3 regions of the Halobacillus sp. Marseille-Q1614 genome follow, and region 3 is predicted to be linked to each of the others. Evidence: predicted binding sites of a transcription regulator. Region 3 holds the regulator's gene; each other region holds the start of a gene.

The links. Region 3 encodes LexA, which represses DNA repair genes until DNA is damaged. Its sites were predicted from a motif close to CGAACATATGTTCG; they were not measured.
Region 1: HUS26_RS18425 (DNA polymerase IV) is a predicted target of LexA. The motif match lies at 5,955-5,968, and genes of this name have one in related genera.
Region 2: HUS26_RS18650 (YolD-like family protein) is a predicted target of LexA. The motif match lies at 1,728-1,741, and genes of this name have one in related genera.

Annotation. Positions count from the first base shown of each region.
Region 1 covers NZ_CADDWH010000001.1:3,681,514-3,692,175, forward strand. Annotated here, with positions in the region: gene HUS26_RS18395 (AI-2E family transporter) at 1-452, opposite strand, end outside; gene pepT (peptidase T) at 717-1,952, shown strand; gene HUS26_RS18405 (TerC family protein) at 2,230-3,003, shown strand; gene HUS26_RS18410 (SE1561 family protein) at 3,299-3,490, shown strand; gene HUS26_RS18415 (OsmC family protein) at 3,498-3,944, shown strand; gene HUS26_RS18420 (alpha-glucosidase) at 3,976-5,628, opposite strand; gene HUS26_RS18425 (DNA polymerase IV) at 5,991-7,247, shown strand; gene HUS26_RS18430 (YjcZ family sporulation protein) at 7,351-7,482, opposite strand; partial or broken gene HUS26_RS20095 (DUF1657 domain-containing protein) at 7,807-7,905, shown strand; gene HUS26_RS18435 (DUF1657 domain-containing protein) at 7,989-8,177, shown strand; gene HUS26_RS18440 (DUF421 domain-containing protein) at 8,204-9,064, shown strand; FMN riboswitch at 9,267-9,417, shown strand; gene ribD (bifunctional diaminohydroxyphosphoribosylaminopyrimidine deaminase/5-amino-6-(5-phosphoribosylamino)uracil reductase RibD) at 9,557-10,651, shown strand; gene ribE (riboflavin synthase) at 10,655-10,662, shown strand, end outside.
Region 2 covers NZ_CADDWH010000001.1:3,726,839-3,737,500, forward strand. Annotated here, with positions in the region: gene HUS26_RS18630 (hypothetical protein) at 66-236, shown strand; gene HUS26_RS18635 (VOC family protein) at 342-686, shown strand; gene HUS26_RS18640 (2-hydroxymuconate tautomerase) at 730-912, opposite strand; gene HUS26_RS18645 (YwhD family protein) at 1,099-1,635, shown strand; gene HUS26_RS18650 (YolD-like family protein) at 1,758-2,093, shown strand; gene HUS26_RS18655 (transglycosylase domain-containing protein) at 2,283-4,349, opposite strand; gene speE (spermidine synthase) at 4,483-5,310, shown strand; gene speB (agmatinase) at 5,407-6,285, shown strand; gene HUS26_RS18670 (hypothetical protein) at 6,464-6,910, shown strand; gene HUS26_RS18675 (DUF1934 domain-containing protein) at 6,977-7,408, shown strand; gene argS (arginine--tRNA ligase) at 7,405-9,072, shown strand; gene HUS26_RS18685 (XapX domain-containing protein) at 9,363-9,542, shown strand; gene cls (cardiolipin synthase) at 9,539-10,662, opposite strand, start outside.
Region 3 covers NZ_CADDWH010000001.1:1,335,528-1,346,189, reverse strand. Annotated here, with positions in the region: gene mutL (DNA mismatch repair endonuclease MutL) at 1-80, shown strand, start outside; gene HUS26_RS06785 (helix-turn-helix domain-containing protein) at 239-598, opposite strand; gene miaA (tRNA (adenosine(37)-N6)-dimethylallyltransferase MiaA) at 782-1,717, shown strand; gene hfq (RNA chaperone Hfq) at 1,756-1,983, shown strand; gene HUS26_RS06770 (AAA family ATPase) at 2,275-3,189, shown strand; gene hflX (GTPase HflX) at 3,264-4,499, shown strand; gene HUS26_RS06760 (methionine gamma-lyase family protein) at 4,512-5,744, shown strand; gene HUS26_RS06755 (MerR family transcriptional regulator) at 5,857-6,261, shown strand; gene glnA (type I glutamate--ammonia ligase) at 6,283-7,614, shown strand; gene HUS26_RS06745 (TetR/AcrR family transcriptional regulator) at 7,670-8,278, opposite strand; partial or broken gene HUS26_RS19985 (transposase) at 8,602-8,951, opposite strand; gene lexA (transcriptional repressor LexA) at 9,090-9,713, opposite strand; gene HUS26_RS06730 (recombinase family protein) at 10,028-10,662, shown strand, end outside.

The DNA.
Region 1 (10,662 bases), 2.3 Mb from region 3:
ACACCCGGCGCTGCATCCAGCGAATCCTGTAACGTTTGAACCACATTTTCGAGAGCACTGTTAAACTGATCAGGAATGATATCCTGGTTTTGCTGCCAGTACGTTATCGTTTCTGTGATCATTTCACCCATGCGGGGGATGTTTTCAACAAGCCGGCTGAACTGCTGCTGGGCAATAGGCGCAATAAACTGAACGACTAGAAAACCAGCCAGAATGAACACGAGGAAGATGACCAGAATGGAAGCCAATCTTGGAACTTTATAATGCTCAAGCAAGTGCATCAGCGGTCTTGAGATATAAAATAAAATCGCACCGCCGATGAGCGGAAACGCTATCGCAGCGGCATATGTAAGAAATGGTTTAAAGAAGAAGCTGATTTCATGTAACAGCAGAATAAGCAAACACAACAATATACCTGATACTAACACTTGGAACCAACGTTTATGAATCATTACTTCACACCTTTTTTTAAAATTCGTTTACTGGCGGTACCCTAATTTCGCTATTCAATAACCAAAATATTCTATAGTAAAGTATACAATAAGAGAGAAGGTTACGCTCATAAGAATAACTGAGGTTGTAAGAAGATAGTATAATGGATGTGATAGGAGGCTCGGGCGGGCGTTCGCAAAAAAAGAGAAGGCGATTCCTATACCTATCCACTGTGAGGTTTAATAGAGCAGGAAATATTTTTTTATAGAAAAGGATGAATTTTTATGAAAGAAGAATTGCTTACCCGATTTATTAACTATGTAAAAATCGATACACAGTCGAATTTAGAAAGTGAAACAACACCTTCAACAGAAGGGCAATGGGATTTGGCGCAAAAGCTAGTTGATGAATTAAAAGAAATCGGAATGGTGGAAGTAACGATTGACGAGAATGCTTACGTTATGGCGACACTTCCTGCGACTACAGATGAAAATGTTCCGGTTGCCGGCTTTTTAGCCCATATCGATACTGCTACTGACTTTACCGGAAAAAATGTGAAGCCGCAGGTCATAGAAGATTATGATGGCAGCGATATTCAATTGAATGAAAATGTGGTACTGTCTCCTGAAGATTTTAAAGAGCTTTCTACATATAAAGGACATACGCTGATTACAACAGATGGAACGACACTGCTTGGGGCGGACAATAAAGCAGGGGTGACAGAAATCATGACAGCTATGCATTACCTTATTCAGCACCCGGAAATTAAGCATGGGAAAATACGTGTCGCCTTCACTCCGGATGAAGAAATCGGAAAAGGCCCTCATAAGTTTGATGTGGAGCGGTTTGGAGCGGACTTTGCTTACACTATCGATGGGGGACCTCTAGGGGAACTGCAATATGAAAGCTTCAACGCGGCTGCTGCTAAAATTACGTTTCATGGAAACAGTGTTCATCCGGGTACTGCTAAAGGAAAAATGCTCAATGCCTCTAAGATGGCCGTTGAATTTATTAATCAGCTTCCTGAAGAATCAGCGCCGGAGCATACGAGTGATTATGAAGGGTTTTATCATCTCGTTTCTTTCGAGGGTGATGTTGAAAAAGCCCAGCTTTACTACTTAATTAGAGATCACGATAAAAAGAAGTTTGAAGATAAGAAAACAGTCCTTGAATCAATTGCCCGGCATGTAAAAGCTAAATACGGCGAAAGAGCTGTGGAGCTTGAGCTTGAAGACCAGTATTACAACATGAGAGACAAAATTGAACCAGTAAAAGAGATTGTCGACACGGCCCGCCAGGCGATGGAGAACCTTGGAATTGAATCGATCATTGAGCCGATCCGCGGAGGAACCGATGGATCTCAGCTATCTTATATGGGACTGCCGACTCCTAACATTTTTACAGGTGGAGAAAATTTTCACGGTAAATACGAATATATTTCTTTAAACAATATGGAAAAGGCTGTGCGTGTAATAGTGGAAATCATCCGGCTGCTAGCTGCAGGAAACTCATCGAAGTGAATAGATACGTCTTTGCTTTCGCATAATGAAGGAAGGGAAAGGTTTATAAAAAATTAATTGACAAATAACGGTACCGTGCTATTATAAGTAAAGAATATTGCGATTCCTAAAGGGGAGTAGCTTTTGACAGTAAAGTCGTCATTACGGGAGAAATCCCCGGCTTTATTGGCAACGGACGTTGTTAGCGAGACCTTTACCCACGCTGGGGTAAAGGTCTGTTTTTTTGATCTTTACCTTTGTGGTAGGGATCATTTTTTTTGAAAAGGAGAGAAAAAAAATGGATGCTCAATTATTGATCGAGTATGGATGGGTATTAATCGTACTCGTCGGTTTAGAAGGCATACTTGCTGCTGATAATGCTCTTGTTTTAGCTATTATGGTTAAACACCTGCCGGAAGATAAGCGTAAGAAAGCCTTATTTTATGGACTGGTAGGGGCGTTTATTCTTCGATTTGCCTCCTTATTTGTTATCTCATTTCTTGTGGACGTATGGCAGGTGCAAGCGCTCGGTGCCGCGTACTTATTATTTATTTCCGGGAAGCACTTATATGATAAATGGCGCACGAAGAACCTTGCGCAGGATGAACCCGCCGAAGACGTGGAAGATAAAAAGGAAGGTTCAGGCTTCTGGATGACTGTTTTAAAAGTAGAATTGGCTGACTTAGCTTTTGCTGTCGACTCTATTTTAGCAGCAGTAGCATTAGCCATTGTACTTCCAGAGACGCCGCTTCCTGATGTAGGAAGTCTTGATGGAGGACAGTTTGCGGTTATTTTAACGGGTGGTATGATCGGCATCATTATCATGCGTTTCGCAGCAAATGTATTTGTTAACTTACTTCATTCCCGGCCTGGTCTGGAAATTGCGGCCTTTGTCATTGTAGGATGGGTAGGGGTTAAGCTGGTAATTGCTACATTAGCTCACCCTAACATTCAAGTATTGGATGAACACTTTGCTCACTCAACAGCATGGAAGATTATTTTCTATACGGTCCTTGTTGGAATCGCTGCAGCCGGCTGGTTCTTATCAGGGAAAAAGAAAACAGAAGCATAGGTTAGGTTGCTGTCGAGAGAATCTCGACAGCTTTTTTTCTCTTTAGATTTTTAAAAGTTAATTACTTCGTTTGCCAGGTTTCTTCACTCCCGAGATCATCTAGATGGAGATGACTTTTTTACTTCACAGGAAGCAAAAACCCGCGAGCCTCCTGCGGAAAAACGAGCGATCCGAGATCACGCAGCGTGGTTATTTTAGCTCACCAGGGTTGCTGTTCTGTTTTGTGAGCTGACATTCCACTTTAATTCTTATATTCTGATATAGTTAGGAAAAAGAACTAAAGGAGAGGTGTTGGATGGGAAAAGCTGCGAATCATCCGGCCGACCAGTTTATTTATGTGAAGAATCGGATCCATATGCTCAATCAGGTGGTATCGACAATGGATCCTGAACAAATAGATATGGATGATTACAACCGTGTTCTTGAAATGCTTGAACAGCTTCACACGAAGATGACACGGTTTAAAAAAGATTGGCAGGAGGAGTGAGAAGATTATGGCATTGCATCATTTTCATTTAAAAGCAGATTGGCCGGGAGGACGCAATGAAGTCGGCTATATTGAATCAGACAAACTTAAGACCAAAATATCGATCCCTAAAGAAATGGATGGACCGGATATAGGAACCAATCCCGATGAAATGCTGCTAGGAGCGGCAGCCACCTGCTATATCATCAGCCTCGGAGCAATGATTGAGAGAGCGGGGCTTCCTTTAGCTGAAATGAACATGGACTCTGAAGGTATTGTGGATGTGACGGATGGAATTTTCACTTATAAAAAAATCATCCACCGGCCGAAGGTTTATTTGACGAACGAAGCAGGGAAGAAGGAATTAAAGAAACTAAACCTGCTTGTCGAAAAAGCAGAAACCAGCTGCATGATTTCTAAGGCTATTGCAGGAAATGTAGAGCTTGAGCTGCAGGCTGAGACAGGCATTAAATAAGAAAACCCACGCGATACGCGTGGGTTTTTGTTTAGAATAAGTAAACTCTCGCTTCATATGGAGCTAATTCTACGGAGGTTGTTTCTTCGTCTTTCACTTTAACGTTGGAAAGCAGAAGATTTTCCGCTGTAAGGAGATCTTCACTTTCAAAAATCGCCTGTTCAGCTGTTAAGTTTGTAAGGATAAGGGCGGTTTGATCCTCCATTGAGCGGGTGTACGCATACACTTGTGGGTGCTCAGGATCGAGAAGATCATATGTTCCATAAGTGAACAGCTCATGCTTTTTCTTAAGGCTGATTAATTGCTTGTAGTAAGATAGGATCGAATCGTCATCTTTCAGCTGTTTTGCTACATTGATTTCTTTGTAATTCGGGTTTACTTTAATCCAAGGCTGCCCTGTCGTAAAGCCGGCCTGCGGTTCATCGCTCCACTGCATAGGTGTGCGGCTGTTATCCCTGGAAGTACTCCATAGAATCGGGAGGATCTCTTCATCCGTCAGCCCTTCCGCTTTTTTATTATCATAGAGATTTTTCGCGGCCACGTCATCGTAATCATCGATGGAAGGGTAAGCAACGTTGGTCATGCCGATTTCCTGTCCCTGATAAATAAACGGCGTTCCCTGCATGAGGAAGTACATCGTCGCCATCGCTGTTGCACTTTCGTACCAGTAGTCTTCATCGTTACCCCACGTCGATACGACACGGGCTTTATCATGGTTTTCAATAAACAGAGCGTTCCAGCCGTTATTCTCTAAGGCTTTTTGCCAGCGGGTAAGGGCATGCTTCAGGCCGACGACATCAAGCTGCTGCTCGGCATCCTGGTCCCACAAATCCAAATGCTCAAATTGAAAGACCATATCCATTTTACCTTCTTCACCGACCCACTGGTGAGCTTCTTCAGCACTAACCCCATTGGCCTCACCGACGGTTAATGCATTTTTCTTTCCATATGTCTTGTCTTTGAATTCTTGTAAAAACTCATGAATGCCCTCCTGGTTCATGTGCATATCAAAGGAAGACACATAAGGCTTGCCTTCAGGGTTCGGCAGGTCCGGGAAACCTTCCCGTTTTTTAATATGACTGATCGCATCGATTCTAAATCCATCAATGCCTTTATCAAGCCACCAGTTGACCGTGTCGAATAAAATATCGCGAACCTCTTCATTTTCCCAGTTTAAATCCGGCTGTTTTTTCGAAAAAAGGTGAAGATAGTACTGATCCGTTTTCTCATCGTACTCCCAGGCGGACCCTTCAAAAATGCTCTCCCAGTTATTCGGTTCCTTGCCGTCTTTGCCGTCACGCCAGATGTACCAGTCCCTTTTAGGGTTATCTTTTGAGGAGCGAGACTCAATAAACCACGGATGCTCATCACTCGTATGGTTAAGCACAAGATCAATGATTAATTTCATGCCGCGTTTATGAACCTCCTTAAGCAGCTTGTCAAAATCATACATGCTGCCAAACTCCCCAAGAATATCCTGATAGTCGGAAATATCGTATCCATTATCGTCTTTCGGCGACTTATACATCGGACATACCCATATAAAATCAATACCAAGATCCTGTAAATAATCGAGGCGCTCAATCATTCCCTGAATATCGCCGACTCCATCACCGTTTGAATCCTGAAAGCTGCGGGGATAAACCTGATATCCAATGGCTTCTTTCCACCAAACTTTTTCCATTCTAAAAAACCTCACTTTGTAGAAAACCTATTATTTTTCTTTGTATACCACTATTATTTATTGCGCAAACGTTTTCGCTGGTTGTTTCATATATTAATCGATTTTGCGGCCTTTTACAATAGATTTGGCTGAATTTTATAACAGGTCAGGAGGGGGAGGCGAAAGCCGGGAAAGTGGGCGTAAGCGCCAAAAAAACCGGTGCCGAACGCTGAAAAGAACAGCCGAACCGTCAATAGAAGGCAGCACTCCTCAAAAAGGTTTCAACAAAACATGCCCTCATTGGATAAAATCTCCTCTGTTCAGAATTCCCCTCACTGGTTATAATAGGAACAAACGTTCGCAAATGTGGAGAGTGAAGGAAAATGGATTATTCAGTTTACCCTCGTCATGATGTACTGTGCATTGATATGCGCTCCTTTTATGCCAGTGTAGAGTGTACGAGGCGGGGCCTTGATCCAACAACAGCATTGCTCGCTGTGGTAGGCGACCCGAATCGAAGCGGCAGCATTGTGCTGGCCGCATCTCCGGCATTAAAGAAAAAGCACGGCATCAGCAATGTCAGCCGTTTTTTTGAATTGCCGGATGATCCTCAGCTTGTGGTTGCCCAGGCACATATGGGAGATTACTTGGAAGTATCCGTGGAGATTACAAAAATGATGATGAATTATGTGCCGGCTGAAGCGATTCACGTCTATTCCGTGGATGAACTGTGGGTGACGATTGATGGACTGGAAAAATTATATGGATCTCCTTATGACATCGCCCGTATGATTCAGGATAATATTCGTGATCAATTCGGAATTGAGTGTGTCATTGGAATTGGCGACAATAAATTTCTAGCAAAGGTCGTAATGGATATTCACGCGAAAAAGGCGGAAGACGGGATTGCCGAGTGCCGGTATGAGGATGTGAAACGTCTGCTGTGGCCGACGCCGATTGAAGACATTTGGGGAATTGGCTCCCGCATGATGCGGAACCTAAACCGATTAGGAATCGTAACGCTCGGCCAGCTGGCAGAGTATCCGTTAAAGTATATGAAGAAACATTACGGCATTATGGGGGAACAGCTTCATTGGCATGCGTGGGGCGTGGACTTAAGTCCTGTGGTCGGGAATTTCACAAAAACAGAGCAAAAAGGGTACGGTCACGGGATCACGCTGCTTCGCGATTATACGGGAGAGGAACTGCCGACGGTTCTTCTTGATTTATGTGAGGAAGCCTGCCGCCGGGCGAGGAGAGACAGCCAGGCGGGAAGGACCGTCCACCTTTCTGTAGCTTATGCAAGCGAATTTGGCGGCGGCTTCAGCCGGTCGATTTCCATTGATCAGCCCACGAATATTACGATGGATATGTACCATATTTGTATGCGCCTGTTCCGCACATTCTACGATGGAGAGAGCCAGATTCGGCGTACGAGTGTCACCCTGACGAATCTTGAAGAAGATGTTGCGACCCAGCTCACTCTTTTTGACGACCGTCCAAAACAAAAGGACATCGGAAAAGTGATGGATCAGATTCGCGACAAGTATGGATCGATGGCTATTTTAAGAGCAAGCAGCTTTACCGATGCGGGAATTACCCCTGATCGAAGCAAAAAAATCGGCGGTCATTATGCGTAAAATCAATAAAACCAGAGCAGCATGCGCTCTGGTTTACAAGGTGCCCATGTACGTAGGCCGAGGTGTGTTAAAGGATAATCTTCACTGAATAAATAGACTTTCCTTATTTGTAGAAAGAAGCACCAACGATGATCAAAAGAATAAATAGAACAACGATTAGCGCGAAGCTGCTTCCTTTTCTGTAACCGCCGTAGCAGCCGCCGTAACCGCCGAATCCACCATATCCGTAACTCATAACCTCACCACCTTTTTTACTCGATACGATACTTTATGTGATCAAAAATAAATGGGAAAGGCATTTGACTATATCCTCTGCGAAATTCCCTCAGCCAAAAGGGAACGGTCTGGCAGATATTCGTGTTTTTCTAAGTACAGGTACGACAGACGATCATAGATCCCAACTCCTTAAATCAAATTTATCTTAATTATTCTTTAAAAATTAGTGCATAAAGTTTCACTTGCAGACTAGTTTTTATGAGATCAATAAGGAACGAATTTAATTGAAAAATAAGGAAAACATAAAAAGAAGGATAAGCTAGCTATTTTAAAAGTAAAGGAGTATGAAAATGCAGTTCAGCAAACACAGTCGATTATCGATAGCCTGACACCGAGAATAGCACAAATTGAGCAAGAGGAACCTCAGTACAAACAACAATAAAAAGTGTCTGTTATTCTAATTTATTGGCCGAATGATGGTGAACAGACCTCTGCTGATCAACTAAAGGATAAGGGGAATCATTCATGACCGCTGGTTCAGATGTAAAACAATTATTAGCCACCATCAAGAATCTTGAAGCGGGTTTATCAACGCTTGCCTTGAAGACACTTGATGAAACAGAAAAAAGGGTTTTTCATGAAGAGATGCTGAGAATGGCTGAAGTCAAAGAAGAATTGATGGAACGGATCAGGAAGAGGGGAAGGCCAGTATAAGGGGTTTTAATGAAAGGGTGATATAAATGGTGGATTGGTTGTCCGTCCTCCTGCGAGGGGTCTTGTTCTTAGTAGCCTTACTGCTAGTAACGAAGCTTTTAGGAAAGAAACAATTATCCGAGCTCTCATTTTTCGAATATGTATCAGGGATCACTATTGGAAGTATCGCTGCGGAAGTCATCATGGGACTGGAAAATAACATATGGCACGGATTGTTAGGAATAGCTGTGTTTGCTTTTATTCCTTTTCTTTTTGAAATCCTTTCATTACACAGTAAAAAAATAAGAGATTTTGTTGAGGGCAAAGGAACAGTAATTATTAAAGAAGGAAAGATTTTAGAAAAAAAGTTAAAGAAGGAAAAATATACGATAGATGAGCTTCTCCAGCTGCTTAGGGAAAAAGATGTTTTCAATATCAATGAGGTAGAATACGCCACACTTGAAGCAGACGGTAAACTCAGTGTTTTACTGAAAAAGGAGAATCGTCCTGTCACAGGGAAGGACCTTGGACTTAACCAATCCAATGAGAAAGAAACTTTTACTGTAATCATGGATGGAGAATTTCAAGACCAACAACTCGCTGCAGCTGGGAAGACCCGTGCATGGGTGGAAGGAGAGCTAAATCAATTAGGGATGCCCGTTGATAACATATTTCTTTGCCAAATTGACTCTCATGGGCAGTTTGCTGTAGATGTTTACGATGATAAGATACAAATTCCATCTCCACAAGAGAAGCCTCTTTTGCTTGCGAGTCTGAAAAAGTGCCAGGCCGACTTTGAGTTATTTGCGCTGGCTGCCAGGGATAAGGATGCCAAAAAAATATACGAAAAGAATGCTCAAAAGCTTCAAGTTTCCCTGGATAAACTTACCCCTTTACTGAAAAGTTAAATGTTAGGATAGGAGTACAACCAATATTTACTGCTGTAAAAGCCTCTCATTTTATAGATATAGATGAAAGGCTTTTATTTGTATATAACAGCTTTTTTACCCTGCTGTTTTTAAAAAAAATAACTTTTCATTCAATAGGAAGGAAGCCTAATGCGTTGCGGTTAACTTCTTTTTCGTTTATATTAGTAATACAATCGCATATATTTTCCTTCGGGGTCGGGTGAAAGTCCCAGCCGGCGGTAATGAACCTAGAGTTCCGAGCCCGCGACGGGGAGGCAGCAGCTATGCGTCTCCCCCTGATTTGGTGAATATTCCAAAGCCGACAGTGAAAGTCTGGATGGGAGAAGGAAGCAGAACGTCTGTGGTACGAATTTTCTGGATTTGTGCCCTTTATTCGGCGTACCTTATTATTTTATTGACTATAATAATTCAAAACCCTGGGGAAGTGTATCTTCTTCAGGGTTTTTAATTTTTATACGCGGAGGTGAGGAAATGGATCGCGATGAGAAATATATGCAGATGGCCATTGAAATGGCAAAAGTCACGGTCGGCCAGACGACGCCTAACCCTTCGGTCGCAGCCGTTGTCGTCTGTGATAATCAGGTGGTCGGACTTGGAGTCCACGTTAAAGCGGGAGAACCACATGCAGAAGTGCATGCTTTAAAGATGGCCGGTGAAAAGGCAGAAGGGGCAGAAATCTTTGTTACGCTGGAGCCGTGCAGCCATTACGGAAAAACTCCGCCGTGTGCGCAGGCTGTCGCAGACGCAGGGATTAAGAGGGCGGTTATTGCTTCAGGTGACCCGAACCCTCAAGTGAGCGGAAGAGGTATTGAGATGATGAAGGAGTCCGGCGTTGAGGTGAAAACAAGCGTCCTTAAGGAAGAAGCAGACCAGCTCAATCGCGCATTTTTTCACTACATCCAGTCGAAACGCCCATATGTCAGGCTGAAGTCAGCGATCAGTATGGACGGGAAAATTGCTACTTCTACTGGGGAAAGTCAGTGGATAACTGGAGAAGAAGCAAGAAAAGACGGTCATCAATATCGTCATCAATCGGCTGCTATCTTAGTAGGAGTGAACACGGTTTTAATGGACAATCCTAAGTTAACGGTTCGTCTTGAAGGCGGTGGAAAGCAGCCTGTCCGAATTATCCTCGACACTCACCTCCGTACACCTCCGGCAGCCCAGTTAATAGCGGATGATACAGCACCTACTTGGGTTTTTACAGGTTCACAAGTTGCAGAGGAAAAGATTGCTTCCTTTCAGTCTTCCTCACATGTAAAAGTGATTCAGCTTGAGACGGAACAAATCGAAATAGACGATGTTCTCTCTGTACTGGGAGAAAGAAATATTACTTCCTTATTAGTAGAAGGAGGAGCAACGATTGCCGATGCCTTTGTTCGCGCGGGGGTCGTTAATGAGATGGTCATCTATATGGCACCTAAGTTGATCGGCGGTAAAGAGGCGTTGACGTCGGTTGCCGGAAAAGGGATAAGCAACCTGAAAAACGTAGAAGAATTTGAGTTTATCTCATCAGAAATGATCGGAAAAGATATAAAAATTACAGCCGTAAAAAGGGAGGGGTAGAAATTGTTTAC
Region 2 (10,662 bases), 2.4 Mb from region 3:
TATATCCGCCTCAGTCAACGACATATGAATGGTCCGGCCTGATCGGCGCTTCTAAAGATGCCTTGATGACTGGCCGCTGGTGGTACATTATCCCGCCGCTGGCTGCATTTATGATTCTAATTATTGCTATGCAGTGGATGATCCAGGGTATTAAAGAAGTACAGCTCAGGAGGGTAGGGGTGCCGGTGAAACAAAGGGCAAGGAAGTTTGGTTTCAAAAGCAGAGCTTTCAGATAGAAAGTTCTTCAACGCATGACATACCTGAACGAGAAGAGTTTACTTTTATAGGGAAAGCTGTAAAACGAAAGGGTTAAACAAACGTTTGATTAAGGGGGAAATGGTATGAAAACAAGGCTGGAGCACGTTCGTATAAATGTCACGGATTTAACGCAAGCTGTGAAATGGTACGAGGAGAATCTCGGGTTTACGATTGAAGCCAGATGGCCGCCGGAGAACCCAAATTACGTTCATTTTGAAAGCGAGGGAGGAGCGATATTTGGGCTGATGGAAGGAGAAGCCTCAACTCCTGGGAGATTTAACTTTTACCTCCCTGATGTAGAGAGTCTGTGGGAACGTCTGAAAGGGAAAGTGGAAGTCATTGAAGAAATTATGGACACGCCTTATGGGAGCAGGAAGTTTACGATTTGCGATCCGGATGGGAATGAGCTTGGATTTGTGCAAGGATAATGAAAAAACTCTTAAGCGGTAAATTCCGCTTAAGAGCCCTGCCCTAATCTATGAGGCGTTTTCCGGCAACTCCGTAGTTTTGTTTTTTCATTTCTTCAATCACTACAGTTACCGCTTCCCGTCGAGCGCACGTCGTTTCTGTTACAGCGTTTGTCACTCGCTCAACTAACGCTTTTTTCTGTTCATCGGTGCGCCCTTCCAGCATTTGTACCGTTATGATCGGCATCACGTTCTCCCCTTTATACCTATAAATAGATCTCTCTACACCTAAAGGGGTTCGATATTTTCATTGAAATTCCTGCTTTTTTCGCGAAAAAATTTCGAGATCGAGAGAAACCGCCAGTCTGAACACATCGCTTTTCCTATGTTAAAATGATGGCAACAGTTTCATTACAAGGAGGACATTTACCTTATGAAAGAATTTGACCAGTTTAAAGATAAAGATCAAAAACAGGATAAAAAGAAAAATCAGTTTACGATTATAAAAGATGACTCTACCGATGGACATGGGGGATATGGTGTCGGTTCAATCAGTCTTGAAAATATGACTCCTGTTATTGTCGATCCTAATGAGGAAAAAGCTTTTGTCGACATGGGCGCCCTGCACGCAAGAAGCGCTGTTGAGAAAAGGATCCGCTTTTTAACAGACCGTTCGGAAGTACCTAATGGAAAGCTGTACTGGATTGTCTGGGTAACTGTTGATTATCGTGACAGCAAACCTTGCTACTATGGCGTGGCCGGAAGTGAGATTGTCGTCGACCGTGAAATCCGCCGCGGCTATAAGCTGCTCCCAGAACACGTAAACCATATGGATAAGTCGTTAAAAGGAAAATTTGTCGTCGATCATATGGATGAAAAATCGAAAAAAATTCTCGGTGAATATTTACAAGAGTTCAAAGCGGAATTATGGGAAAACACGGACCAATCGTTAAAAGACAGTTTGCAGTAAACCAGGACGTCTCTTCTTTATTTTAGAGGAGACGTTTTTCCTTGTTTTCCATTAAATAACTCGTGTAAACGGCGAACGTACGTGCTATAATAAGAACAAACGTTCGTAGTAGGGGGTTGGTTATGCAAAGCCGAGACAGAGGAACCATTAAGTGGACATCGCTCATGCTGCCTGAGCATGTCGAAATGATTAAAAAAGTTTGGAAAGAGGATGAGCGCGTTGAAAAAGGGATACTTGACGAGCAAAAAGCAGCCGAGATTGATTTCGTCCTGCAGCGTGCCCTGCACGACCGTCTGACTGTCGATCTTCGCGTCCATAACGGATTTGACTATGACGTCTGGCGTCTGAAAATTACCGATGTAAACAAACGGGAGCGAAAAGTAGAGACAGTTCTTTTTGACTCAAAAGAAGAACGAATTTTTCGCTTGGATGAGGTGTCTGACATCACGATTGTATAACTCTTCACAAGATGTTCACAAAATGTTCACGAACTTTCGGGAAGCGGTACCTTGACGAAGAAGCAGCTCGAATAATAATATTAAGGAACACATGGGTTATACATGTATGCTAGGACAGAGAAAACGACCGGTATTTACCGGTCGTTTTCTCTGTCTTTTTTTCTTTTTTCTCTGTGTACCTGGTACCGCTTATGAGAACCAGTCCACCACATCTTTGTACCATGGATCGTTCTGGAGTTCTTTTTCAATTTCTTTAATATCGGAATCTTCCGGTTCTGTTCCTTCACACGTTTCCTCAGGTACCTCGTCTTTATCCATATAGACGAGACGTTCCTCTGGACAGGCAGGGCTTGAGAGTTTCCCTGATTCCGGATTGATGTACACTCCTTTTAAGTCGGAAGAAGGAGGGGTGAAGGCCGTAACCGGCACCTCTTCATGAATCCCTTCCATCGAGCTGGCCCAAATCTCTTTTGAATACTGATGATCACGTGCTTTTGTCATTTTCCGGTTGTCATCATATCCGCTCCATACGCCCATCACATACTGCGGGCTGAAGCCGATCATCCAGCTGTCATTCTCTGTTGTTCCTGACTTTCCTCCATACGTGCGTGTCAGCTGATCAGCAATGCTTGCACCGGTAACGCTCATGTATCCATTGAGAGACGGATCGAACATTCCGGTCATCATGTGAGTCACCGTAAAAGCTGTATTTCTATCGATTTTCTTATCTTTCTTTTTCTTCTTCTTGTCTTTTAATTCGTAGACAACATTATCATGCTGATCGGTGATTTTTGTAATCGTATGCTTCTTCACCTTCGCCGAACCGCTCACGAGCCGTGCATAACTGTCAACCATATCGTAAAGCGGAATGGAAGCTGTCCCTAAAGCGAGCGACGGTACTTCCGGCAGATCTCCTTTAATGCCAAAATCCCGGAGTGTCTTGACAAGCTTTTCAGGGCCAAGTTCCATGTTTGTTTTCACGGCGTAAATATTGTCGGACAAAGCGAGCGCCTGCGCCATTGTAATTTTATCATCGGCATAATAATTGTTGTAATTACTAGGAGAATATACATCGCCATTGTCCAGTTTAAACGATGTCGGCTTGCTTTCCTGCATCGTCAGAGGTGTGTAATCATTTTTCAAAGCGGCGTAGTATAAAAATGGCTTAATTGTCGATCCGACCATCCGTTTTGCGTGAGTGGCGCGGTTGTATGTGCCTGCTGTGTAATCTCTTCCACCGACCATCGCAGTGACGGCACCTGTCGAGCTGTCCATGACTACAGCGGCTGTCTGGATTTCTTCGTTTTGCTGCATTTCTTCTTCAACCGCATTTTCCAAAGCTTCCTGATGGTTCTCGACTAATGTTGTATAAATGTGAAAACCGCCTGATTCCACTTCTTCTTTTTTCAAATCCAGTAAGCGGGCGGCTTCGCGGATCACTTCCTCCTGGAAATAAGGAGCGATCGACTTGTCATCACTTTTTGAGTGGTCATAGTAACTCAGTGAAGCTGTGACGGCTTCCTGTTTTTCTTCGCTTGTGATGAACTGCAAATCATCCATTCTCGTTAAAATCCGTTCCTGTCGGGTTTCTGCGTTTTCTTCATTCGAAAGCGGTGAATAATAAGTCGGACCCTTAGGAATCCCTGCAAGCATGGTCGCTTCCGCCAGCGTCAGGTCATCGGCATTTTTATTGAAATAATAACGGCTCGCCGACTCGATCCCATACGCTCCATGGCCATAATAAATCGTGTTTAAGTAGCCTTCGAGTATTTCATCTTTTTCATAAAAAAGCTCAAGCCGCAATGCATACATTGCTTCTTTAATTTTCCGGGTCCACGTCTTTTCATGTGATAAATAAAGGTTGCGGGCATACTGCTGCGTAATTGTGCTAGCCCCTTCGACCATGCTCATCGCTTTAAGGTCGGTCAAGGCAGCGGAGGCCATCCGTTTTAAATCGAAGCCAAAATGATTGTAAAACCGATGATCTTCAATCGCCAGAGTCGCATCAACCACCTTATCCGGCATCTCCTCAAGGCTTATCCAGTAACGGTCCTCACCGGCGCGGGAATCCTCCATAACTTCACCATCAGCTTTATAAAAAGTTGTATTCTGTGCATTGTTCAGTGACGGAGGCCCGAGCATAATCGCGTATACCAGCACCGCTAGTAGGCCAATCACACCAAGCACAGCACAGGCGAACGCCGCTTTAAAGCTTCGACTCAGCCATTTCCACGTAAAACGAATAAATAATAGCATTCTCCTATTCTCCTGACTGTTATAATTGCTATTATTATGGGAAAATCATAGGTAAAATAAACATTGTCTTGCTTTTTCCGCAAATTCCACTATAATTTGTTTGTTTGGTGAAAAGAGAAAGGAGAGTCACCCTATGGCTACATGGTTTACTGAAAAACAAACCGAAAATTTCGGCATTACAGCGAAAGTTAATCGGTCTTTGCATAAAGAGAGAACAGATTTTCAAGAATTAGAAATGCTGGAAACAGAAGAATGGGGCAACATGCTTGTCCTTGATGATATGGTCATGACGACCGAAAAAGATGAATTCGTTTACCATGAAATGATCGCGCATGTCCCGTTAAATACCCATCCCAGTCCAAAGAAAGTGCTCGTAGTCGGCGGGGGAGACGGCGGTGTTATCCGCGAAGTCCTTAAGCACGAAAGCGTTGAAAAAGCTGTGCTTGTTGAAATTGATGGTAAAGTTATCGAATACTCCAAGCAGTATCTTCCTTCCATTGCGGGAACACTGGATGATCCGCGTGTTGACGTACAGGTGGATGACGGCTTTATGCACATTGCGAAAAGCGAACGCGAGTATGATGTCATTATGGTCGACTCCACAGAGCCTGTCGGACCAGCCGTGAACCTTTTTACAAAAGGATTTTATGAAGGAATTTCGAAGGCCTTGAAAGAAGACGGGATTTTCGTTGCGCAGACGGACAACCCTTGGTTTAAAGCTGATTTGATTCGCCAGGCGTACAGCGACATTAAAGAAACCTTCCCGATCACAAAAGTGTATACAGCGAACATTCCAACGTATCCGAGCGGCCTTTGGACGTTTACGATGGGAAGCAAAATCTATGATCCAAAACAAGTGCCCGCTGAGCGCTTTACGGAAATGGATACGAAATACTATACGAGCGAAATCCATCAGGCAGCGTTTGCTTTGCCGAAGTTTGTACGGGATCTGACAGAATAACCGAGCAAATGGGTATACTGATTAGACTAAAAAGCGTTCTGTAACCAATAAAGAATAATCGGTACCTGGTACCTTAAAGAAAAGGAGGGCAACCCAATGTCCCACTATTTCGATGAGTCGTATTCCGGCAAGGTCTTCATCATGAGCCGATCCACAGAAGAAGAGGCGCAGGCTGTCATCTACGGGATGCCAATGGACTACACGGTCAGTTTCCGCCCGGGCTCCCGGTTCGGCCCAAACCGTATCCGCGAAGCTTCAATAGGCATTGAAGAATACAGCCCTTACTTAGACAGGCATCTTGAAGAAGTCGCTTACCATGACGCCGGCGATCTCATGTTTCCGTTTGGAAACGCGGGGAAAAGCCTGGATATTATCGAAGACTATATGAAAGAACTTTTGAAAAAAGGAAAGTTTCCGATCGGGCTCGGCGGAGAGCACCTCGTCAGCTGGCCGGTCATTAGGGCGGTTCACGAAACGCTGCCGAATCTGAAGATTATCCATATCGATGCCCATGCCGACTTAAGGGAGGAGTACGAGGGAGAAGTCCTTTCCCACTCGACTCCAATCCGCAAAGCGTGCGGGCTGCTGGGTCCAGAGAATGTCTACTCATTCGGCATCCGCTCCGGCATGCGCGAAGAATTTCAATACGCAAAAGAAAGCGGTATGCACATGTACCGCTACGAAGTACTGGAACCGCTGAAGAAAGTGCTGCCAGGACTTACGGGTGAAAATGTCTACGTCACCATCGATATCGATGTGCTCGACCCGGCTTATGCACCGGGGACCGGAACCGCAGAAGCAGGCGGAATTTCTTCCAAGGAGCTGCTCGGCGCGATCCACGAAATCGCCCGATCAGAAGTGAATGTGGTCGGCTGTGACCTTGTTGAAGTAGCGCCGGCCTATGACCCGACTGAGCAGACAGCCATCGCAGCAAGTAAATTTGTACGTGAAATGCTTTTGGGGTTTGTTAAATAAATGATAGAATGAATCCGTTGTTGAAAAAATGCAGCGGATTCTTTTTATGGCTGCGGCGTGCAAATTTGAAATCGATGGAGATACCGGTTGAATGGCGTGTATTTTAGAAAAACTTGCCAGTGAGTGCCCCCGCCGTTCCACGACACGATCAAACAGAATTAAAGGAGTCGCTTTCTATATGAATAAAAAAATTATCGCGTTTACGGCAGGTTATGCCATCATTATGGCTATACTGCTCGTATTAACGTTTAACTACAGCTGGAATCCTTCCGGCTACAGCTATGAACTGAACCATCCGGAAATGACGATTAAGCAGGGACTGACAGGATCTGAGCAGACGACCGTTGATTTCACTGAGAACATGGCGGATGCTTTGCTGTTTCAGGTCGCTGTAAGTAATGTGCATTCCCACTGGAAGCAGGATCTGCTCGTCTTAGCACTGTTTTTCCCGCTGATTTTGTTTTCTGTATTTAAGGAGTATCGCCCATTTAAAGAGGTTCTTCCTTATAAATGGTTTGTGGGCTTAAGTGCGGCTGTGATCATTGCATATTTGGCCATTTCGCTGCCGGCTTATTTGACAGAATTGGACGCGGTTCATCAATATGCGTCAAGCTTATTAGAATAAACCTTGAGTTTTTGTAGATGAGTTCTTATAATGTAAAGGTTAAGGATGTACGTGAGGTGTGATGAAATGAGTGGTAAAGATATACGGGTAAAGCTCGTGACGGAAATTCGCGAGGCGGATCGCAAAGAAGAGATGACGATGTCTGAGTCCGGGCAGTATTTCTCGCGCGGGGATACGGAGGTTCTTAAATTTACGGAGCATCCAGATGAGGGCGAGCCGATCCAGACGATGGTGACGGTGAAGCCGGGTCACGTGAGTATTAAACGGACGGGCGGAGTTGACATGCGCCAGGTGTTTCAAAAACAGCTGGAGACTGAGAATTTATACCACCATACGTATGGTGATTTTCATATGCGGACGTTCACAGACCAGATTGAGTACCGATCACTGAATGAAGCGAATCGGGGACGGCTGTTTATTAGTTATCAAATGACGCTGAACCATGAGGTGACACAGCGTCATCGGTTGACGTTACTTTTTGAGGAGGAAAGCGAATGAATATTGTCGAGCAGACGGAACAGAAGCTAAAAGGTGAAATCGTCCGGGCCGTGAAACAGGCCGGCTTGGCGACAGATGAAGAGATGCCGGATGTTGTGCTGGAGCAGCCAAAGGATAAAGCGCACGGAGACTATGCAACAAATATGGCGATGCAGCTGGCTCGTGTAGCGAAGAAAAATCCGCGTCAGATTGCTGCTGAGCTTATTGAGGCGTTTGACCGCTCGAAGGCATCGATTGAAAAAATCGAAATCGCTGGTCCTGGTTTTATTAATTTTAAAATGAACAACCAATACTTAACGGATCTCGTGCCTGCGATTCTTGAAGCAGGAGAAAATTATGGCCGTACCGATACCGGACAAGGCCATAAAATCCAGGTTGAGTTTGTGTCAGCCAACCCGACTGGTACGCTTCACTTAGGCCACGCGCGGGGAGCAGCGGTTGGTGATTCCTTGTGTAACGTGCTGGACGCGGCTGGATACAACGTGTCTCGTGAGTATTATATCAATGATGCTGGAAACCAGATGAACAATCTGGCGCTTTCCGTTCAGGCACGCTATATGCAGGCGCTTGGCAAAGACTGGAACATGCCGGAAGACGGTTACCAGGGACAGGACATTATTGACCTTGGACAAAAGCTCGTTGATGAGGATGGAGACAAGTGGGCCGACACTCCGGAAGAGGAACGTATTGAATTTTTCCTTGCTTACGGTTTGAAATTTTTGCTTGACCGCATTAAGTATGACCTGGAAGAATTCCGTGTTCCGTTTGATGAGTGGTTCTCTGAAACTTCTCTTTATAAAGGTGACCAAATCAAAGATGCGCTCAAAGTTCTTGAAGAGAAAAACTATGTGTACGAAAAAGATGATGCGACATGGTTTGAAACGACGAAATTCGGAGATGACAAAGACCGCGTGCTGATTAAGAATGATGGTACGTACACGTATTTGACGCCCGATATCGCTTACCATAAGAACAAGCTGGACCGCGGGTTTGATACACTGATCAACATCTGGGGAGCAGATCACCACGGCTATATTCCTCGGATGAAAGCGGCGATTCAGGCGCTTGGCTACAATGAAGATACACTTGAAGTTGAAATCATCCAGATGGTGAACTTGTTCCAGGACGGGGAAAAGGTGAAAATGAGTAAGCGTACTGGTAAAGCTGTCACGCTTCGTGAACTGATGGAAGAGGTCGGAATCGACGCGATGCGTTATTTCTTCTCCATGCGTTCCTGTGATTCTCATCTTGATTTTGATATGGACCTGGCTCGTTCTGAATCAAATGAAAACCCAGTGTACTACGTGCAGTATGCTCACGCCCGTATATGTACAATGCTTAGTCAGGCTATTGAAAAAGGACTGGCTGCCGGTGAGTTTGACGGAAGCCACCTCACTTCAGAAAAAGAAGAAGATCTCCTGAAGCGCTTAGGAGAGTTCCCGCAAGTAGTGGCTGATGCAGCTGAGAAGCGCACGCCTCACCGCGTGACGCAGTATGCGTTTGATCTTGCATCAAATCTGCACAGCTTCTACAACGCAGAAAAAGTACTGGAGGCCGATCATCCAGAACGGACGTCTGCACGGATTGCACTGATGAAAGCCGTCCGTACGACATTGCAGAATGCTCTGTTATTAATTGGGGTTTCCGCGCCGGAACAAATGTAAAACAGAATGAAATAAAGCCGTCTCAACATATAATCGTTGGGACGGCTTTTTTTTACTGTTGGAAATCTTCTGGAATAGTTTCAGTTAATCAGCAGTGAGAGAGGAATTGGCGAGACTACTGTGGAAAAACGGGCGATCCGATAACCTGGAGCGCGGTTTTTGCGAGGAGACTCGGGCGTTCTCGTCCGCGAAAAAGCGAGTCGATTTCCCCTCACTTTATAAGAAACAAATGTGAAAGTTAAAAGAAACTGAGGGAATGGGTATAGTAAGTTTAGAAGGAGGTATAGGTCATGAAAGAAGTAATATTAGCTTTACTGGCAGGCTTTATAGTTGGTTTTCTATTTGCTGCGATTAAATTACCGATCCCAGCCCCGCCTGCGCTCGCAGGGGTGGCCGGGATCGTTGGAGTATATTTAGGTTTTAGGTTCTTCTTATGGGTAGGGCCGATGATTTCGTCGGTCATCCGTTAAAAAAGCGGGAGGAAGGGTTTGGCGATCTGCTCTTTGAGCCGGATTGTAAAAGCCTTTTTCCTAATCCATTTTTCATCCATCGTAAGAGAATCTGCAGCATCAATCATAAATGCTGCGCTTAGTTCTTCAATAAATGGCTTGTCATAGAAATATACGTTGACTTCTTTGTTTAAAAACATGCTGCGCTGATCGAAGTTGGCAGTACCGACATCGGCAAAGGCTCGGTCGACAACAATGATTTTCGCGTGGTAAAAGCCGGCATCAAATAAGCTGACGGTGGCGCCGAGGCGGTAAAGTTTATATAAAAAGGGCAGTCCGGCTTCCCGGACGAGCGGATGGTCAGGTTTGAACGGGATCATGATATGCAGATGAACCCCTCGGTCAATGGCTGCCTTTAAGGCGTCCATTACTTTTTTTGTCGGTACAAAATAAGGACTGCCGATTAGGAGTTCTTTTTTCGCCAGCCCAATGATGTCAAGCAGGTGCCGCTCAAGCTGATTGCCATCTGTCGCGGTAACTTTTATTTCGTGTTTAGCGTTTTCCCAACAGGAGGGAATCTCTTCATTTGAAGCAGTTTCTCCCCAATCGTCGGAAAATACTTTCTGAAGGTTGGCCACAACAGGACCCACCATGCGGAAATGATAGTCTCGCCAGTCATAGAAGTCTGCGTTGCCGCCTAAATACACATTCCCGATATTGTAGCTGCCAATGTAGGCGATTTTGTGATCAATAATGGTGATTTTCCGGTGGTTGCGCCGGTTTACTTTATAAAAGAAATAAGGGAAGCGGGGGACTTCTGCAAACTTAAACTGAACGCCGGCTACCTGAAGTTCCCGGCGTATTTTTTTATTGATTTTCATACTGCCGATTCGATCGACGAGCAGACGCACGCGAACACCTTCCCGTGCTTTCTTTTTCAACAGGTCCAAAAAATGATAGCCGGTTTCATCGGCTGAAACGATAAAAAAGAGGATATCTACATATTCCTTTGCATCCTGAATATCCTGCATGAGCGCTTCAAAGAAAGGGGCGCCATTTATATAAAATAGGTAATCACCTGGTGTTTTTTCAAAGCAAAAAGCGCGCTGTCTTGCTAAATGGTCTTTTCTGCCCATCTTAA
Region 3 (10,662 bases):
TCACCTGTCCACATGGACGGCCGATCATTGTTTTCTTCTCGGAATATGAAATGGAAAAAATGTTTAAACGTGTTATGTAAAAACCAGTTTTCTTTGACTATTTAGTGGAAATCGCTCTGGAAGTGAAGGTCGCACGCTCCGCCTTGTCACATAGTTTACTGCAGTAAAACTACAAAAGAAGAAAGAAAAAAGCATGTTCCCTTAGGAACATGCTTTTTTTAAATTTACATAATAATATTTATGATGTTTGTTTCTGCTGAAGAAGAAAGCGGAAGTAGTTTTCAATCTGATGAATCTCTTCAGCCTGAACGCTGAGCCAAGATTTTTTATCAAAAATAACCGAACGATCAAATCCTTTTGCCTCAAGAAACTGTTTGATTTCTCTAATTTCGTCTTCCTGTTCATCACTTAGACCTAGTAAGTAATCTGCGGTCGTATGAAGGGCGTAAGCGATTTTCGATAAGTCCTCAAGATCGGGTGACGTGTACTGTCGCTCCCAGTTGGATACGACTTGAGCAGAAACACCAACTTTTTCAGCAAGCATCGTCTGAGTCAAACGACGCTTCTTACGCAATGACTTTATCCTTTGATGAACCACTTCATACACCTCCTGAACTTATTTTACCACAAAACTAACGAATGTCGATATTAAAACTAACGAATTTGTTGATTTTCATTAACGGAATCCGTTAGTAGTAGTAACGATTTCCGTTAGTTAAGGCGCTGAGGTATGATTCCTATGCGATTCATGTATAATGGAAACTGGGAAAGGGGGTATTTTATGAAACCCACAGTTGTGAGCGTCGTTGGTCCAACTGCTGTAGGAAAATCAGAATTAGGAATTGAAATCGCCAAACGTTTTAATGGTGAGGTGATCAGCGGAGATTCGATGCAAATCTATAAAGGGATGGATATAGGAACAGCCAAAGTCTCAACAGAGGAAATGCAGGGAGTCCCTCATCACCTTATAGATATTAAAGAACCGGATGAATCTTATTCGGCAGCAGAATTTCAGTCTGCTGTCCATCGTTTAATTGAAGAATTGACACAGCGCGGGAAGCTGCCGGTGATTGTTGGGGGAACAGGTCTTTACATACAATCAGCACTATTTGATTTTCAATTTTCCAGCCAGAAAAGAGACGATCAAATCATAGAACGCCTTGAACAAGAAGCGGAAGAAATGGGGATACAGGCTTTGTATGACCGGTTAGCAAAAATCGATCCTGATCAGGCGGAAAAAATCCACCCAAATAATAAGCGGCGGGTATTTCGTGCTCTGGAAGTTTATGAATCAACGGGTAAAACGCTCAGTGATTTTCACAGCGAACAATCTATTGATTCTCCCTTTGAACCTATACTGATTGGACTTGAGATGGAACGTGAAACCCTGTATGAGAGGATTAACCACCGTGTTGATTTAATGCTTCAGCAAGGTCTTGAGGATGAAGTGCTTTCCCTCTTTAATAAAGGCCTCGCAGACAGCCAGGCGATGAAAGCGATCGGGTATAAAGAATTTCTGCCTTATTTTGAAGGGGAATATGATTTAGGCAGGGCGGTTGAACTGTTAAAAAGAAATTCGCGGCGTTATGCAAAGCGCCAGTTCACTTACTTTAAAAACAAGATGGACGTTAAATGGTATATGATGGATCCGGCTTTAAAAAACGAAAGAATCGAAAAAATATTGACAGATTTAGCAGGAATGCTCGAAGAAACCTAGAATGTTATTAATATAGATAGAAAAGAGGAGGAAAATCTATGGCTCAGTCTGTAAACATCCAGGATAATTATTTAAATCAGTTAAGGAAAGATCGCATGCAAATTACCGTGTTCTTGCTAAACGGCTTCCAATTAAGAGGCGTTGTTAAAGCCTTTGACAATTTTACTGTACTTTTAGAAACCGACGGGAAGCAGCAGCTCATTTTTAAACATGCGATTTCTACTTTTGCCCCTGCAAAAAATGTCTCACTTGATAAAGAAGTTTAAAATGAACGAGCGCTTTTCGCGCTCGTTTTTTTATTGTCTAGGAAATTATAAAATTCCAAGCTGTGGATATATATGTTTAAAAGATCGACATCCAGCTCCAGCCCCCAGACACTCGCGTCATAAGCAAAACGGCCGGAGGAAGGTGGCCTTCCCTTCCGCAGGGCGGATTGCTTATGCGTTTCGTGTCTACCAGGGCGCTTGCGCCTTTGTTCTTGGAAGCAGAAGCGGTGGGCGTCTGTCACGAAAAACTCCGTATTTGCGTATGATACATGGAAGTAAGGAGGGATTCGTGTGAGTCAGCAGGCCAAACTAGCACGCCAGGGAACGATCAATATCGTCCTGCAAGAGGGACAGAAGACAGCGAATGCTCAAAAAAACCCTCAAACTGTTTCCAAACCCCAGCCTTTTCGTGTAATTGATAACTATTTTTCTTCGGTTATTGGTTTAGAAGATCTCAAAAAGAGGATGAAAGAAATATACGCCCAAGTCCTGATTGAAAAAAAGCGTAAGGAAATGGGTCTAAAAAACAATGCTCAAGTGCTTCACATGATCTTTAGAGGAAATCCGGGAACAGGGAAGACGACCGTTGCCAGGAAAGTGGCGGAGCTGTTCAGGAATGTCGATGTATTGGAAGAAGGTCATTTCATCGAAGTGGACCGAAGCGAGCTTGTTGGTGAATATATCGGTCATACAGCGCAGAAAACGAAAGATTTAATCATGAAAGCTCGGGGCGGAGTATTATTTATTGATGAGGCTTATTCCTTAGCGCGGGGCGGCGAGAAGGATTTTGGTAAAGAAGCGATAGATACAATAGTGAAATGTATGGAAGATTACCACGATGAACTTATTATCATTCTGGCAGGGTATCCAAAAGAAATGGATGACTTTTTAAAGATTAATCCAGGCCTGGCGTCAAGGTTTCCGCTGCAGCTCACTTTTCCGGATTACTCGGCGGATGAGCTGGCGAGTATAGCGAAAGTGATGATCGCTGAGAAAGACTATGCTTTTACGCCGCAAGCTGAACGGAAGCTATACGAGCACTTAAAGGAAACCTGCAAGTGCCCGCCAAAAAACTTTTCTAATGCCCGGTATGTAAGGAATGTGATTGAAGAAGCTATACGTAAACACGCTTATCGTTTAGCAGACAGGGCGGAATGGGATAAATCGGATTTAGTCTTCTTGCAGCCGCCGGATTTTAAGCTGTAAGGAGACTGATTGATTAATTTTTTGATAAGATGAAGAGTAGTCATTTTTATTTTAGTGAAAAGGTGGTGGCATTTATGGAAAAAGAACAAGTTATTCTCGTTGCAAGAAAAGCTCCGAGAGAAGATGAGGACAGGTTTCATTCTTCTTTAGAGGAGCTTCGGTCACTGACGGAAACCGCCGGTGGTGAAGTATGTAACATTACGATTCAAAATAGAGAACGCATTCACCCTGCCACCTATTTAGGGGAAGGAAAGTTAGGCGAGATTAAAGAGGAAGCAGATGAGAAAGGTGCCCAGCTCGTTATTTTTAACGATGAGTTATCTCCTGGACAGCTCAGGAATATAAGTGACCGGCTGGAGCGCAGAGTGATTGACCGCAGCCAGCTGATATTGGATATTTTTGCGAGCCGTGCGAGAACGAAAGAAGGGAAGCTCCAGGTTGAGCTCGCCCAGCTGGAATATCTTCTGCCGCGCTTAACCGGTCAGGGAACAGCGCTTTCTCGTTTAGGCGGCGGAATTGGAACAAGAGGGCCGGGGGAAACAAAGCTTGAAACCGACCGCCGTCATATCCAGAGGAGGATCGATGATATTAAACGGAGGTTAAAGGCGGTCGTTAAGCAGCGGGAACAATATCGGAAGAGGCGCGGTGAGAACTTCGCTTTTCAAATTGCTGTCGTCGGCTACACGAACGCCGGGAAGTCGACGTTCTTTAATCGTCTGACAGACAGTGATTCATTTGAAGAGGATCTCCTCTTTGCTACTTTAGACCCGCTGACACGCCAAATCAGACTGCCATCTGGGCTCCGAGTACTTGTTTCTGATACTGTAGGTTTTATTCAGGACCTGCCGACAACGCTGATTGCTTCGTTTCGATCAACACTTGAAGAAGTGACCGAAGCGGATTTTATTTTGCATATGGTAGACGCCTCCCATCCTGATTATTCCGAGTATGAAAAAACAGTTCATCAGCTCCTCAAGGACCTGCAGGCTGACCACCTGCCAACGTTAACGGTGTATAATAAGAGGGATTTGCTTACAGGCGATTTTATACCGCCGACAAACCCTTCCATCACAGTAAGCGTAAAAGATCCGGCCGATATTATGAAGCTTGCCGAAAAAATCGAAAAGGTGCTTATTGAAGACTGGCAGGTGTACAAAGTGTTCGTTCATGCATCTGAAGGGAAGAAATTAGAACAGCTGAAGGGGCAAAGTATCGTTACTTCAGTTCAATTCAATGAAACAAAAGAAGGATATGAGGTTGAAGGTTATATTCATCCGAAGCATCCATTAAAAACAAATCTTATGAGTTAGGAAGTATGATTTATGGAAGACATCATTAGACACGTGGAAGAAACAATCGCTCCATATCACAAGCAGATTTCAGCAAAAGTGGAAAAAAACCAGGCGAAAGTGCTGCAGGCTTTTCAGGAATTAAAAATTTCCGATTCGCATTTTAACCCGACGACGGGGTACGGATACGACGATTATGGACGAGATGCGCTCGAAGCTTTATATGCGAAGGTTTTTAAAGCGGAAGATGCAATTGTCCGTCCGCAACTAATTTCCGGCACCCACGCGATTACAACAGCTTTGTTCGGAGTGCTTCGCCCTGGGGAAGAGCTCTTATACATTACCGGTGATCCTTATGATACGCTTGAAGAAGTAATAGGAACTGCGGGCGGCAAAGACACTGGGTCTCTTAGTGATTTTGGAGTCAGGTACCAGTCGGTTCCTCTCCTGTCCCAAGGAGATATAGACCTAAATAAGACCGAGGAGGCGATAAATTCTCAAACGAAAGTTGTCGCCATCCAGCGTTCGAAAGGGTATGCCGACCGGCCTTCATTTACGATTGATAAGTTGGAAGATATCATCACATACATACGATCGGTAAGGGAAGACGTTGTTATATTTGTTGACAATTGCTACGGAGAATTTGTAGAAGAAAAAGAACCGGTAGAAATCGGAGCTGACCTGATTGCAGGATCACTCATTAAAAACCCGGGCGGAGGAATTGCTAGAGTCGGTGGTTATATTGCCGGAAGGAGCGATCTTATTGAACAGTGCAGCTACCGTTTAACAGCCCCTGGTCTTGGAAAAGAAACCGGGCCGAGCTTAAATACGCTGCAGGAAATGTACCAAGGCATCTTTTTGGCTCCGCATGTTGTCGGGGAAGCGTTAAAGGGAGCTGTGTTCACAGCTAAACTGCTTGATGAATTAGGTTTTGAAACCTCACCTAAATTTAATGATAAACGGACAGATCTTATCCAGTCCGTCAGCTTTCAAACGAAAGAACAGATGATAAGATTCTGTCAGTCGATTCAGGCTTCATCACCGATCAATTCTCATGTAACTCCATATCCAAGCCCGATGCCGGGCTATGAAAGTGACGTCATTATGGCGGCGGGTACGTTCGTTCAGGGAGCAAGCCTCGAGTTAACAGCAGATGGCCCGATTAGACCGCCTTATATGGCTTTTGTCCAGGGTGGCTTAACCTATGCGCATGTCAAAATTGCCGTTACAGAAGCGGTGCACAAGGCACTGGAAGATAGAGAATAGGAAGTCTGGATAATTTTTTGAAAATTTTGATGTGAAGTTTTGTAACATATGTTGACATTAAAACGGTCTCACGTATAATAAAAGTAGAATTTCATTTTGGGGGTGGCTGTCGATGAGTGATCAAATTCGTCGTTCCATGCCGTTGTTCCCTATGGGAATTGTCCAATCCTTGACTGATCTTTCTGCTCGGCAAATCAGATATTATGAACAGCACAAGCTTGTCACTCCAGCTAGATCGGAGGGCAACCGCCGCCTGTTTTCTTTTAATGATGTTGACCGCCTTCTTGAGATAAAAGCTCTTATCGAAAAAGGTGTAAATATGGCAGGTATTAAGCAAGTGCTTTCTATAACTGAGCAGCCGAAGAATGAGGAATACGATAAAGAAGTCGTGGAGGAAGTTCATAACGAACTGACAGACCGCGAACTTCGCCGTATGCTGCAGCATGAATTACTCACTGCGGGAAGACAAGGGAAGATGAGTCTAAGACAAGGAGAAATGTCTAGGTTCTTTCATTAGATCATAATTAGGAGGAGTAACATGGGATTAACTAGAGAAGAAATTTTCAAAAAGATTGATGAAGAAAACGTAAAATTTATCCGTCTTCAATTTACTGACATGCTGGGAACTATTAAAAACGTAGAAATTCCAGTAAGCCAGTTAGACAAGGCATTAGACGGAATGATGATGTTTGACGGGTCTTCCATTGAAGGATTTGTTCGAATTGAAGAATCTGATATGTACTTAGTACCAGACTTGGATACATTCGTTGTATTCCCGTGGTCATCTGAAAAAGGGAAAGTAGCCCGTTTTATCTGTGATATTTATAATCCAGACAAAACTCCTTTTGAAGGATGCCCTCGTTATAACTTAAAGCGTAACCTTAAGAAAATGGAAGAGCTTGGCTTCTCCGCATTCAACATTGGGACAGAGCCGGAATTTTTCCTGTTTAAATTAGATGAAAAAGGCGAGCCGTCTATGGAGCTTAACGATAAAGGCGGATACTTTGACCTTGCACCTACAGACTTAGGTGAAAACTGCCGTCGTGATATTGTACTTGAGCTTGAGGAAATGGGCTTTGAAATTGAAGCTTCCCACCACGAAGTAGCTCCTGGGCAGCACGAAATTGATTTTAAATATTCCGATGCGGTCAAGCACTGTGATGATATTCAAACATTTAAGCTTGCCGTTAAGACGATTGCCCGTCAGCACGGACTTCACGCGACATTTATGCCTAAGCCGCTGTTCGGTGTAAACGGATCAGGAATGCACGCAAACATGTCCTTATTTAACGAAGACGGGAATGCTTTCTTTGACGAAAATGGAAAAGAGCAGCTTTCAGAGGTAGCTTACCAGTTCACGGCTGGAATCATCAAGCATGCAACAAACTTTACAGCTGTAACGAACCCTACAATTAACTCTTACAAGCGTCTGGTTCCTGGTTATGAGGCTCCTTGTTATGTTGCCTGGTCCGGCCAGAATCGAAGCCCGCTTGTACGTGTGCCGACTTCACGCGGGCTAAGCACACGTATCGAAGTGCGCAGTGTTGACCCTGCCGCTAACCCGTACCTTGCGATGGCTGTACTGCTTGCAGCGGGACTTGACGGGGTAGAGAACAAACTGGAAGCTCCATCTCCAGTAGACCGCAACATTTATGTGATGAATAAAAAAGAGCGTGAGGCTCACGGTGTACAAGACCTGCCAGCCACTCTTTATGATGCATTAGAAGAACTTCAAAAAGACGAAATTATGGTTCAAGCTCTAGGTGAGCACCTGTTCGAACACTTTGTAGAAGCGAAGGAAATCGAATGGGACATGTTCCGTACACAAGTTCACCCATGGGAACGCGAACAATATATTCAGCAGTATTAATAAAAAAACTGGATGCCGAGGCATCCAGTTTTTTATTCCTCTAAAAAGGCGAAAGCTAGCTGATCAGCATTTTTCGTATAAAGGTTCTTATTTTTTCTGCAGCATAGAGGGTGAGTTTGATTTCCGGATCCTTCATAAGGCAGTATTCAAAAACCAGCCCGCGATAAAATAGTAGTGTCATTTCTACAAAGTCCTCGGTAGGTCCATAAAATCTGAATTCCCCGCTCGTTTTTCCTTGTTCAATAATGTTAGTGGTTATTGGATATAGTTTTCTTTCTTTACCTATAATTAACGATTCCTCGTTATTTGCAGTAAGCTGATTAGAAAGAACAATAGACAAGAATTCATGTCCAAGATTCTCAGAAAATAATAAGCCTGCTTGTAAGACGGTTAAAAGCTGTTCTTCATTTGACCGGCCGTCGGGCTGCTCCGTTAATGCTTTTTCGTAAGCATCATCAATCTGCATGTAGTGATCTAAAATTACCTCATCTTTTGACTTGAAATACGTATAAAAAGACCCCTTGGAAGTCCTTGCAAGCTGTGTGATGTCTTCGACGTTAACATTTTCATATCCCTTTTCCTTAAACAATTTAACCGCACTTTCCGCAAGAGATTTTCTAGTATGGAGAGCTTTTTTCTGACGTGAGGAAAGTTTGTTTTTCATTGTTATAACCCGCCCTTCTTAGCTGAATTATAAATGACTGAAGTCATTAATTCAAGTCAATGACTATAGTCATTGACACTAGTCATGTTAATTTAATAAAAATGTACCCCTTAAAAAATGGAGTACGCAGATCTTTTCTATTTTCCTCTAATGCCTTCTTTTTGTATTTATGGTATTGCATTGCGGATACTCAAAATCACAAGCTGATAAAAAATGAAAACCTGGGCTTTCGGCATATCAAATTTAAAGCATGGTTTTCAATTGAAGGGAAAGCGTATGGCGACCTCCTGCGTTTAAATTCTTCATTCTAATAGGTAATACCATTCAGCTTCTTTAAATCGTGTTTGACGGTTCAGGCTAATGGTGGAGTGATGAGACTTACGATCAGTTAAGTTCAACCCCAAAAAACCAGCGATAAGCTACATAGGCTGAATCTGTCTTTTTAACTCACGCTCGGAACTGCTGCCGTACAAATAACCGATGAATCTCATTTTGAATAGCACAAGAGGATCAAGAGATGGACGACCATTGTCTTCTGAATAAAACGGACGTACTTTTTCTAGGTAAAGGAGAAATCTATGTATTGATCAATCTGGTCTTCGGGCACAAGCCCTTCTAACGTTACCATTTCCATTTCAATCTGCCGATCATTTCTTAATTGGAACAAAGGAATCACCTTTTCCAAAGAAATCTATCTTCAGGGCATAAAGAGATCAAATTTTTGAAAAAGACCAAAAAAATAGGGCTGTCGAGAACTTTCTCGACAGCCTGAGATTCCCTTCTGCAAGTAGTGAAAGGGAATCTTTTAAACTTAATGCACCGTCCGATATAAACCTACGACTTTACCTAAAATACTCACATCATTCAAGATAATGGGATCCATTGTGGCATTCTCCGGCTGTAGGCGGATATGATTACTTTCTTTAAAGAAACGCTTTACCGTTGCTTCTTCATCTTCTGTCATTGCGACAACTATATCTCCATTGTTAGCTGTTGTCTGCTGTCTGACAATTACCATATCTCCATCTAAAATTCCGGCTTCAATCATACTTTCTCCTTGAACGACAAGAACAAATGTAGTGTCCTCAGGACCCGCCAGTGTGTCAGGAAGCGGGACATATTCTTCGATATTCTCGATCGCTGTAATAGGCGAACCTGCCGTAACTTTACCAATAACAGGAGCATAAGCTGCTTCGCTCTTAGGAATGGCATTCTCTTCTTCAAGCTCGATAACTTCAATGGCTCTAGGTTTCGTCGGGTCGCGGCGGATGAATCCTTTTTTCTCTAATCGTGATAAGTGCCCGTGAACAGTAGAGCTTGATGCTAATCCGACAGACTGGCCGATCTCTCTTACTGAAGGCGGATAACCTTTAAGTAACACTTGTTCTTTAATGAAATCTAGTATTTCCTGCTGCCTTTTAGAAAGTTTATTCATATTTATACACCTCGAACATAGGATTTAATTACATACATTCTATCATGATAGATTTAAAAATACAAACAAGCGTTCGAAAAAAACCATTGACAAGAACGAACGTTCGTATATAATAAAGTTATAAAAAGCGAACAAATGTTTCTAAGAACAAAAGTTCGAATCGGAGGTTGGTATTATGTTTAATAAAATGTCTATGCTGGATGTCACTTATATTCTATTATTTATTGCGAGCCTGGCTTTTCTTTACTATTCTATGGTGACGAGTGTATAGTACGCTTATCAAATAAATAGATATAGTAAGGCAGGGAGAAGAAGTGAAGGCGATTCTATATTGCAGGGTGAGCACAGAAAAAGAAGAGCAGGTGACTTCGTTGGCTCGTCAGAAAGCGGAGCTTGAGTCATTGGCTGAGAAGTATTCTATAGAAGTCATTGAGTGTATATCTGAACAGGCGAGCGGATATGACATTGAGAGAGAAGGAGTATTCCGCTTGCTTGAAGCTTTTTCAAGAGAGGAAGCAGATATTCTCATGATTCAGGATGAAACGAGGCTCGGGCGAGGAAATACAAAAATAGCTTTGTTTCATCAGCTTCATAAACTTAACATAAAAATATTTACGTTAACGGATCATGGGGAAATGCAGATGTCGGAGTCTGATTCGATGGTTTTACAAATCGTCGGTATTGTTGAAGAGTATCAGCGGAAGATACATAATATGAAAATTAAACGCGGGATGAAGCGGGCGGTTGAACAAGGGTATATTCCTGAGAAAAACCTGTCCAACCAGCATTTATCGCCTGGACGGGAGCGGCTGGAATTTCCGGTCGAGGAAGTAGTCAGGCTTAAAAAAAACAAGCTTACTTTCCATGAAATAGCAGCCACTTTGAGGGGGCTCGGGTATAATGTTTCAAAAGCCACCGTGCACCGCAGGTATCAAGAGTTTATCTCGCT